Regions from separate parts of the Pararhizobium sp. LjRoot238 genome, predicted to be linked through region 2. Evidence: riboswitches for the same ligand, from Rfam matches in the RefSeq annotation. Region 2 holds a riboswitch; the other holds the start of a gene.
The links. Region 2 has a riboswitch for cobalamin ahead of ACSQ3F_RS13695 (CbtB domain-containing protein). Riboswitches for the same ligand answer to the same signal wherever they lie in the genome.
Positions count from the first base shown of each region.

Region 1: another riboswitch for cobalamin. It lies ahead of bluB (5,6-dimethylbenzimidazole synthase); the one in region 2 lies ahead of ACSQ3F_RS13695 (CbtB domain-containing protein).

Region 1 is NZ_CAXUPP020000001.1:3,272,997-3,277,661, reverse strand. Features, by position in the region: gene ACSQ3F_RS15900 (acyl-homoserine-lactone synthase) at 141-785, shown strand; gene ACSQ3F_RS15895 (DUF2865 domain-containing protein) at 1,026-2,051, shown strand; gene bluB (5,6-dimethylbenzimidazole synthase) at 2,061-2,753, opposite strand; cobalamin riboswitch at 2,798-3,010, opposite strand; gene ACSQ3F_RS15885 (SDR family oxidoreductase) at 3,051-3,872, opposite strand; gene ACSQ3F_RS15880 (phytanoyl-CoA dioxygenase family protein) at 3,960-4,665, opposite strand, start outside.
Region 2 is NZ_CAXUPP020000001.1:2,811,741-2,816,405, forward strand. Features, by position in the region: gene ACSQ3F_RS13680 (glucoamylase family protein) at 1-406, shown strand, start outside; gene ACSQ3F_RS13685 ((2Fe-2S)-binding protein) at 442-1,299, shown strand; gene ACSQ3F_RS13690 (CbtA family protein) at 1,317-2,093, opposite strand; gene ACSQ3F_RS13695 (CbtB domain-containing protein) at 2,287-2,463, opposite strand; cobalamin riboswitch at 2,511-2,772, opposite strand; gene ACSQ3F_RS13700 (bifunctional diguanylate cyclase/phosphodiesterase) at 3,039-4,665, shown strand, end outside.

The sequences.
Region 1 (4,665 bases), 460 kb from region 2:
CAACTCAGTGCGTCCGAAAGGACGCACTGGATTTCATCACAGTCGACGTGCACTCGAAACCTGTCACTACCGACAGTTTTGCCGATTGCCGATCACTGACAACATTTGCTCCTCGCATTCGAGATTACAGGAGCAAAAAAATGATCAGGATCTTCAACCGCAACAGCCGCAAACAGTATCCCCAGGATATCGACGCCATGTTCCGGCTGCGCAAGCGCGTCTTCCACGATCTGTTGAAATGGGATGTATCGGTCCACGGCGATTGGGAGATCGACCACTACGACGACGCCAATCCCCTCTATGTGCTGTCCTACTCCGACCAGACCGGCCGCCTGCGCGGCTCTCTGCGGCTGCTTCCGACGCTTGGGCCCAACATGCTCGACGATACCTTCCCCATTCTGCTCGGGGATAATCCGGAGGTTCGCGATGCCTCGGTGTGGGAGTCGAGCCGTTTCTGCATTGATCCGGAGATTTCGCAGGATCGCGGCTCCAATCAGGTGACGATCGCCGCCGCGGAACTGATGTGCGGCGTCGGCGAACTCGGACTGTCCTCCGGCCTCAGCCATATCGTCACCGTGACGGATGTCTTCCTCGAGCGGATGTTCCGCCGCATGGGTTGCCCCGGCGAGCGCATCGGCGAACCGCAGCGCATCGGTTCGGTCTATGCGGTCGCCGTCGCCTGGGAAGTAACGACCGAACTGCTGGAAACGATGAAAGCCGTCGCTCAAATCGGCGGACCGGTCCTGGAAACGCCGATGTCGCTCGAAACCGCCCGCGCCGCCTAACGTCGGCTTCCGGAGGGCCGCGACCGCGGCTCTCCGGCCACATCGGTGGAATTTCCCGGGCTCGCGTTAACGCTGGCAAGCGGACTGCGTTGCGCCTCTTTCGAATGGCGGTATGATAGGCACATGGCTTGGAGCGCGGCAATAATCCGCCACGCCCGATAGAGTGCCGGTTCGCTCAGACGAGAGAAAACATTGATTTTCCGTTCGGTTCGCTTCGCGGCGCTTATCGCTCCGCTTCTCATGGTCATGACGGCCACTGCCGACGCCGCGACGGTGTGCGAACGGCTGAGTGCGCGCCTGTCGAACCTGCCGAAGATCGTCGCCTCCAACGCCAATCTGCGCGACTACACCGGCGCAATCGCACGGCAGAACCTTGATCTGCGCAGGGCGCGCGCCGACCGGCGGCGCCTGGGATGCAGTTCCGGCAGCGTCATCATCGTCGGCGATCCGAACGAGCAGGCCTGCGCGGCCCTCGACAGCGAAATCTCGCAGATGGAAATCAAACTCGAAACGCTGAAGACCCGCCGCGAATATCTTGTCTCCGGTGGCGACAGCGAAATCAGCCGCCGCCGGATCATGGCCGCTCTCTACGTCAATCGCTGCGCCGAGGAGGAGGAGGAGATCCTGCGGGCCGCGGCCGAAGAGCCGGAAACGCATCGCAACATCCTGAAGGATCTGCCGCCGATCAGCGAAAGCGAGCCGGCCTTGCGCGGCAGTGCCGATGTATCCGATTTCACCCTGCCGGGCGCTGACTATGGCGGCAGCCTGCGTACGCTGTGCGTCCGCACCTGCGACGGTGCCTTCTTCCCGATCTCGTCCAGCGCTACGCCCGCCGATTTCCAGCGCGATGCCGAGGCTTGCCAACGCCGATGCCCGGGTGCGGAAACGGCGCTCTATTACCATGCGCTTGCGACCGAAGAGACCGATCAGATGGTCTCGGCCTCCACAGGCGAGCCCTATATAGAACTGCCCACGGCTTTCGCCTATAAGACGCGTGACCGCAGCCAGCCCGGCCAATGCGGTTGTGCGCCTGCCCGCCAGACCGCCACGAACCAGAGTACGCCGGACGATGGCAGCGGCATTCTTGAGATCAAACCGCGCAAGGCCGACAAGACGCAGGCAAAGACTGCCGTTGCAGACCGCCCCTACGATCCGCAGAACAGCAAGGTGCGCGTTGTCGGACCGAGCTTCCTGCCCTCTCAGGAATCGTCGATCGACCTGAAACATCCGACAGGCCCCGGATACCAGCAGCAACAGACCAATTGATCAATGTCTCTAGCTCGCCGGCTTGACACCCCAGGCGTCAGCAAAGACCAGTTCATCGAGCGCCAGTCGCTGCCGCCAGCCTTTGACGGCCAGTTCGGGTTCCGCATAGAGCTGATCGACGTAGCCAAGGCAAAGCCAGGCGATGATCTCGATGTGATCGGGTATGCCGAGAACTGCCTTGACGTCGCGCTCGTGGAAAATGCTCACCCAGCCGACGCCGACGCCTTCCGCCCGCGCGGCAAGCCACAAGTTCTGCACGGCGCAGACCGTCGAAAACGCATCCATACGCGGATTGTGCGTCCGGCCGAGAACGACCTTGCCGGCGCGGGTCGGATCGCAGGTGATGCAGAGGCTCACCGGCGCCTTGCGGATGCCTTCCAGTTTAAGCGAGCGATACGTATCGCGCGCGGCGCCATCGAACATCAGCGCCGCCTCCTCGTTGGCCTGCTGAAAGGCTTCGAACACCTTTTGGCGCCGGTCTTCGTCCCGCACGACAATGAAATTCCACGGCTGCATGAAACCGACGGAGGGCGCGCTGTGGGCGGCGGCGAGAAGCCGTGCGACCAGTTCGTCCGGCAGAGGCGTTGGAAGGAACTGATCCCGCACGTCGCGGCGGGTCTCGATGGCGCGGTAGACGGCGGCGCGCTCGTCCGGTGAAAATGCTTCCGCCCTGACAAGGCGGTCTTGCGGTTCCGTTTGCATCGTTTGATCCCCAACAATGCGAAACCTCCCGCCGTCCGCGCGGGGCTGGTCTATCTCGTCAGGCCGGTCTTCTGACTGCGGATCAACCGGCCTTGCCGCCTTCCCAAATCACATGAGGACTCAGTGGCAGAATTCTGAAAATACTCAGAAATTCATTAAAGCAAAGCCGTCCCCGTCACAGCGTTGGGCACGTCCCGGATTTTCACCGGATTCCCGATTCTCCCGCTTTCGCGGGCACCTGAACCAAACCGATAAAGGCACAGCGGGCCGCCGAATGCAAGCGGCCCGCCTGTTCTCTTACAGGGCAGTGACCGGATGCGGAGAACCGTCATAGGCGCCCCAGATCGACTGGTCGAAGCAGATGACCGATCCCGTCATAAGGCCGGATTCCGCCGACGAAAGATAGGCACAGGCGCGTGCCACCTCGGCCGGATCAACCAACCGGCCGAACGGCTGGCTCGCTGCCGCCTCCTCCAGCCAGTCGCTCGCGGCGCCATGAAACTCGCGCTGGATGCGATCCTCACCTTCCGACGCCATCCAGCCGATGTTGAGCCCGTTGACGCGGATGCGGTTGCGCAGCACCGCATAGGCCGTGTTCTTGGTCAGCGTTTCCAGCGCACCCTTGGAGGCGCAATAGGCTGAGATGAACGGCTGCCCGGCCTTGGCCGACATCGAGCCGATATTGACGATCGTCCCCTCTGTCTTTTCCCGGCGCATCACCTTGATCGCCTCCTGCATCAGGAAGAACGGCGCGCGCACGTTGACGGCGAACATGCGGTCGAACAACTCCGGTGTTGTATCGAGGATGGTGCCGCGATCGGTAATCGCAGCCGCATTCACCAGCGCATCGACACGGCCGAACTGTGCGTCACAGGCCGCGACCACCTTGCGCGCGTCCTCCACCTCTCCGAGATCGGCCTGTACGTACACCACCTTGGTCCCCGCGGCCTTACCGATCTCGGCCGCCTTGACCTCCCCTTTCGCGGCATTGCGACCACAGATGACGATGCCAGCGGCACCCCGTTCGGCAAACAGCGCCGCGATCGTCGCTCCCAATCCTTGCGTACCGCCGGTCACAATCGCGATCTTGCCGTCAAGGCGGCCATAATCGTTGCTCATTCCGTTTCCTCCATTTTAGACATTGATGACACCGAAAACTTCCGCCCGGAAACCGGACGGAAGTTTTAAAGATTTGGCGTGCTGACGTCAGCTCAGTTTCTTCTCCGCCTGTGCCGCAAGTGCTTCGGCGAAAGCCTCCGCCTCCCATCCGCCAGCCAGCGCCTCATGCATCAACTGCGCCTGCGTCTTCGGCGCCAGGCCGCCGAGCGGCGGATCGCGGTCCAGGTTGGTGGGGAAGGAATAGCCTTCCGCGCAGGACGCGATCGCATTGGCCGCCTGCGCATCAGATAGCCGTCCATCGTCCAGCATGGCTCTCAGGGCCGGATAGAGCGTTGCACTCATCCGCTCGCGGTTGACCGTCTCCATCGCCCGGCCGAAGGCGGACGAAACCTGCAGCAGATTGGCGACACGCTTGATGCCGGCCGAACGATTGGTGCCGGCAGCGTGGAAAAGCGCCGGGTTGAAGAACACCAGATCGCCCTTGGACAGCGGCAGTTGCACGTGGTTCCGATCAAAATAGTCGCGAAATTCCTGTCGTTTCAGTGCCAGATAGCCCGGCACATAGGTCTGGCTGTAGGGCAGAAACAGCGTCGGCCCGCTTTCGAGCGGCATATCGCAATGGGCAACCGCCCCCTGCAAGGTGAGCACCGGCGACAGCCGATGCACATGGGCAGGAAACTGCTCGATCACGGCTGATGTCTGGAAGCCGAGATGATAGTCGCGATGCGCCGATTGCGCCGCACCGCCCGGATTGACCCGGTTGACCTGCGCCGTCATCTGGTAGCTCGGCCCG
Region 2 (4,665 bases):
CGGGCCTTTGCGGCCGCGCCGTCTGCAGGATGGCCGCCACCAGCATTTTTCCGGCTATGCGGCGCGCGGTGCGCCACTCGGACCGGATGACGGCACGATCGCGCCATGGGCGCCGCTCGCCTGCCTGCCATTTGAGCCGGAGGCCGCGATCTCGGCGACACGCCATGTCGTCTCGACCTATCCCGGGGTCATCGAAGAGGGACGGTTTCTCGGCAGCTTCAATCCGAGCGTTCCCGGCAAGGCGGCCGAAGGATGGCTCAACAATCGCAGCGTCGGTCTTGACCAGGGCATCCTGTTGATGATGATTGAAAATCATCGCACCGGCCTCATCTGGAACCTGATGCGCGAATCGCCGGCCATCCGGCGCGGCTTGAAAAGAGCGGGCTTCTCCGGCGGTTGGCTTTGAGATAAACGGGCTGCCTGCATAGAAAGAGGCGCCCTTTGGACGAGAACCCAGATACCGACGGTTGGCCGGCCTCTCCCTGGAAAGAGGATGCGCAAGCGGCCATGGCCTGGCAGGCGCAGCGATTTCCGCAGGTTGCCGCCTCACTTGCCGGCGACGACGCGGATTTTTCGTTGGTGACTGACATATGGCGCAAAGACAGTGCCGAGATCGCCGATCTCTTGGACTATCAAGGCCGGTTTGCGGCAGGAATGGATGACCGCACGAAGGGCGCTCATCTGGTCGCCTTCTGCAGCCACCAACTCAGCATCGCTGCCGGTGCCCTCTATCTGAGGACCGGGCTGGTGCCGGATCTCGATCCGGGAAGCCTCGCTATCCGTTTTGAACCGTATGCTCCGAAAAACGCGGGCGAGATTACGCTGGTCTGCCCATCCGATGCCCGCCGCTTTCATTTTCGCTTTCGCAAGTTTCGCCAAGGCCGTGACAGTGCATCCCTGTTTCACGGCAGCTTCGTTGCCAGCCTTGCGCCGGTCGTCGAAACGGTGAAGGCCCGTACCGGTTTGTCGTCGGTTGCGCAATGGCGGCTGGCTGCCGACGGCATTGCCGGCGCGTTTCTCGAAATCGGCGCGGCATCGGCGCAAGAGGAGCGAGCGATGGCTTCGGCGCTCGCTATCGTCAACACGGAAGGCTCGCCGCTCTGTTCAAGCGCATTGCGCTATCAAAAGATCGCCTCGATCGTGAGTGGCGTGCCAGTCGAGCGCATTTTTCGCCTGCGAAGCGGCTGCTGCCTGTATTACCGAACGGATGGCGGGACCTTTTGCGATGTCTGCGTGCTTCTCGACGAGGAGACACAAAAAAGCCGCCTGCGCACTCATCTCGAACGCGCAGGCGGCTGATGTTGCAAGCTGGTTCGTTATGCAGATTTCAGGAAGCGCTCGTTGAAATAACCCGAGACAAGGCCGAGCACGATCCACGAGGCAAGGGCGGTCGCCAGCGCGGCAACGGCGAATTCGGCGCCGAGAACGGCCGGAACCGGGCTCGAAATATCCGCAGGCTGCGGCGCGCCGTAGATATGCGGCGCGGCGATCGCCACAAGGCCGGCGATTTTCGCGACGATTTCGGGGCGCAGCGCAAGCAGATACAGGCCTGCTCCGGAGAGCAAGACCGTCGCCATCCACCATATCTGCCGGTCGTGCAGGTCGGCCGCCGGAAAGCCGGGCAATTCCGGCGGCAGTCCGATTGCGGGTAGCATGTGGACCGCCAGCCAACCGCAAGCGCCCCAGAGGACGCCGTTGCGAAGCGTGATTGGATAGCCGATCAGCAAGCTGATACCGGTCAGCAACAGGCTGAAACCTGTGCCGGTTACGAGATTGGCGAGCAAGGTTCCTGAAAACCGGCTCATGCCAAACATGATGCCGCCTTCGTCTTCATGCTCGCCCTCATGGGCGTAAGCCGGCGTGATCGGAGAAAATGCCGCAAGTAGTTCGCCGATCGCGGATGTCTTCTCCAGTGACGAATGCTGTTGCTGTTGATCCTCGGTGCCGGCGGGCTGTTCCGCGGCAGGCTCCTTGCCTTCATATTCTTCGGCGTGAAGGATGATCGGAACGACCCGCGCAGTCTGCGCCACCGTCGTAAAGACACCCGCAATCAGTCCAGCCACCAACGCGGCCAGAAGCGTTTTGACAATCATTTCGATACTCCCAGGTTCAAGCGGAGCGGCTGCGCGTCAGCCCTCTCCGGCTTGCTGTGTTTGAAATCCCCACGGCAAATGCCGCCCGGTGCCGCAGCACGGGCGCATGAACCGTCGAAGCGTGGTTTCATCGAAACCCGCGTTCTGCTGTCGGATCGAATGCGAAAAGCGCGCAGCTTCCCACATCAGCCGATCAATGGCAGGGGAAACCGTAGGAGTGGCGAACGTCGTGCGCGGTATCGTGCAGCACGGCGGAATTGGCGAGACCGGCGCCGAAAACCAGGAACCCGCCGATCAGAAGGGCGAGGATACCGGCGGTGATGCGGTCGTTGAGGGAGAGCGGAATGCTCGAAACTGTAGACGTAGCCATGACAACCTCCGTGATGGCGCGTGGGAAATTTCCCACCAATTGGGCACCATGCCCTTCATCAACCGGCAGGTTTCCTGGCTCGCGGCGTCAGGTGCTTGGCACCAGTGAGCCTGTCTCGCCTTCCCAAGGTGCGGGCCAAGGCCCGCGCCGCAGTGGCTTTTGCCGGATCGACCGGCATGACAAACTCTGACCGCTCTACAGTCGCGGGGTCGGCCGTGATTGAGATGCCCAGCATGGGTCCATCCGTCACGTTCCCATTTACTCCCCGGAAGCGTTCGCTTCCAAGGAACCAATTGATCCGACGATGATTATGATGTCCCCTGGCTCATGTCAATTCGACGATGCGACCCGCGATGCCGCTTTGCCGTCGCGATTGCCGAAGTTCGCTCGTAGGTCTATCCTTCTGAATTGGGGAGCAAAGTGCGCCGGTCGAGGCCGTCTACTTTAAATAACACTGAATGGTTGCTTGTATTTCTGGTTACATTTCGCGTTTTGCGAAGGAAATAGTTCTTTAGGAACCTTGCGGCAGAATACCGCGCGCGTCTATTTGCGAAGAATCATTCACAGAGAAAACAATGAAAACGGCGAGGTCCGAACAGGAATTTCAGAATATTCTTCGGAGGCTGGAGCTCGCGCTCGATGCCTCCCGGATCGGCGTATGGGAACACGATACGCAGACGGATGAAGTCGTCTGGGATAAGCAGATGCACCGGCTCTATGGAACCGGCAAGACAAACAAGCGCGTCAAGGCGGCGGTGTGGGCCAAGGCGATCCATCCTGATGACCGGGAGCAGGCAGAGGCGGATTTCGCCGATGCCATCAAAGGCAAGGGCATCTATTCGTCGGAGTATCGTATTGTTCTGCCAAACGGCAAACTTCGATATCTCCGGTCGAGGGCGCATTGCTTCGAGCAGGACGGAAATATCACGTTCATCGGCGTCGAATGGGACGTGACGGCGGACGTGCTGCTCAATCGGGAACTGCAGCGCCAGAAAGCCATTGCCGAAAAGCGCGCAGTTGCTCTCGAGGCGAGCGCCCGGCGGATCGAACATGCGGCCGAACACGACTACCTGACCGGGCTACCGAACCGCCGCTTCTTCGATCGCCGATTGGCCGAACTTTCAGAGGATGCGGGGCTCGACAAGTTGGCGATCCTCTACATCGGTCTCGACCGGTTCAAGCAGATCAACGACACGGCCGGTCACTCCGTGGGTGACAATGTGCTGAAATCCGCGGCCAGCCGGATTGTCGCCGCATTGCCAAATAGCGCCTTCGTCACCCGCATAGGCGGCGACGAATTTGCGGTTCTGATCGCCAATTTCGACTCCATCGAAGATTTGAAGACGGTCGCCGAGCGGCTGGCCCAGCAGCTGAAGCAATCGATATGGCACAATGACGAAGTGCTGCGCACCGGTGCGTCGATCGGCCTGGCGTCCGCCAGCGGTAGAAACATCGCCAATCTGCTGGCCGAAGCCGATATCGCCCTTCATCGCGCCAAGAAACTTGGCCGGGGCAGGGTGGAGGTGTTCTCGGCGCAACTCAAGGCGCAGCTCAACAACGAGCGCCGCGTTGCCAAGCAATTTGCGCGCGGCCTGGAAAAGGGAGAGTTTGTTCCCTTTTACCAGGCGCAGGTCGATGCGCGCACGCGCCGTATCGTCGGCTTGGAGGCTTTGGCGCGCTGGCGCCATCCGAAACGCGGGCTTCTGTTGCCGGGTGAATTCCTCACCGTCGCGGGAAATCTTGGCATGCTGGACGACCTGGATGCTGCAATTCTGAAAGCGGCGTTGAAAGACCGGCGCGCCTGGATGCGGCAGGGCGTGCTCGTTCCACGGATCGCGGTGAATGTCTCGGCGGCGCGGCTGTCCGATCCGCTTTTGATTGACGACTTGCAGCAACTGGACGTCGAGGCGGATACGCTGTCATTCGAGTTGCTGGAGACGATCTTTCTGGACGACAGCGAGGAAGGCGTGCTTTCCAATGTTGCTGCGCTGAAGGGTATGGGCATCGACATCGAGATCGACGACTTCGGTTCCGGACACGCCTCGATCATCGGGCTGACGAAGGTGAAACCGCGGCGGCTGAAGATCGACCGGCGGCTGGTATTTCCGATCACCACGTCGCGCGAACAGAAGCGGCTGTTGCGGTCGATCGTTGATATCGCCAAGGCGCTCGACATCGAAGTGGTGGCCGAAGGGGTCGAGA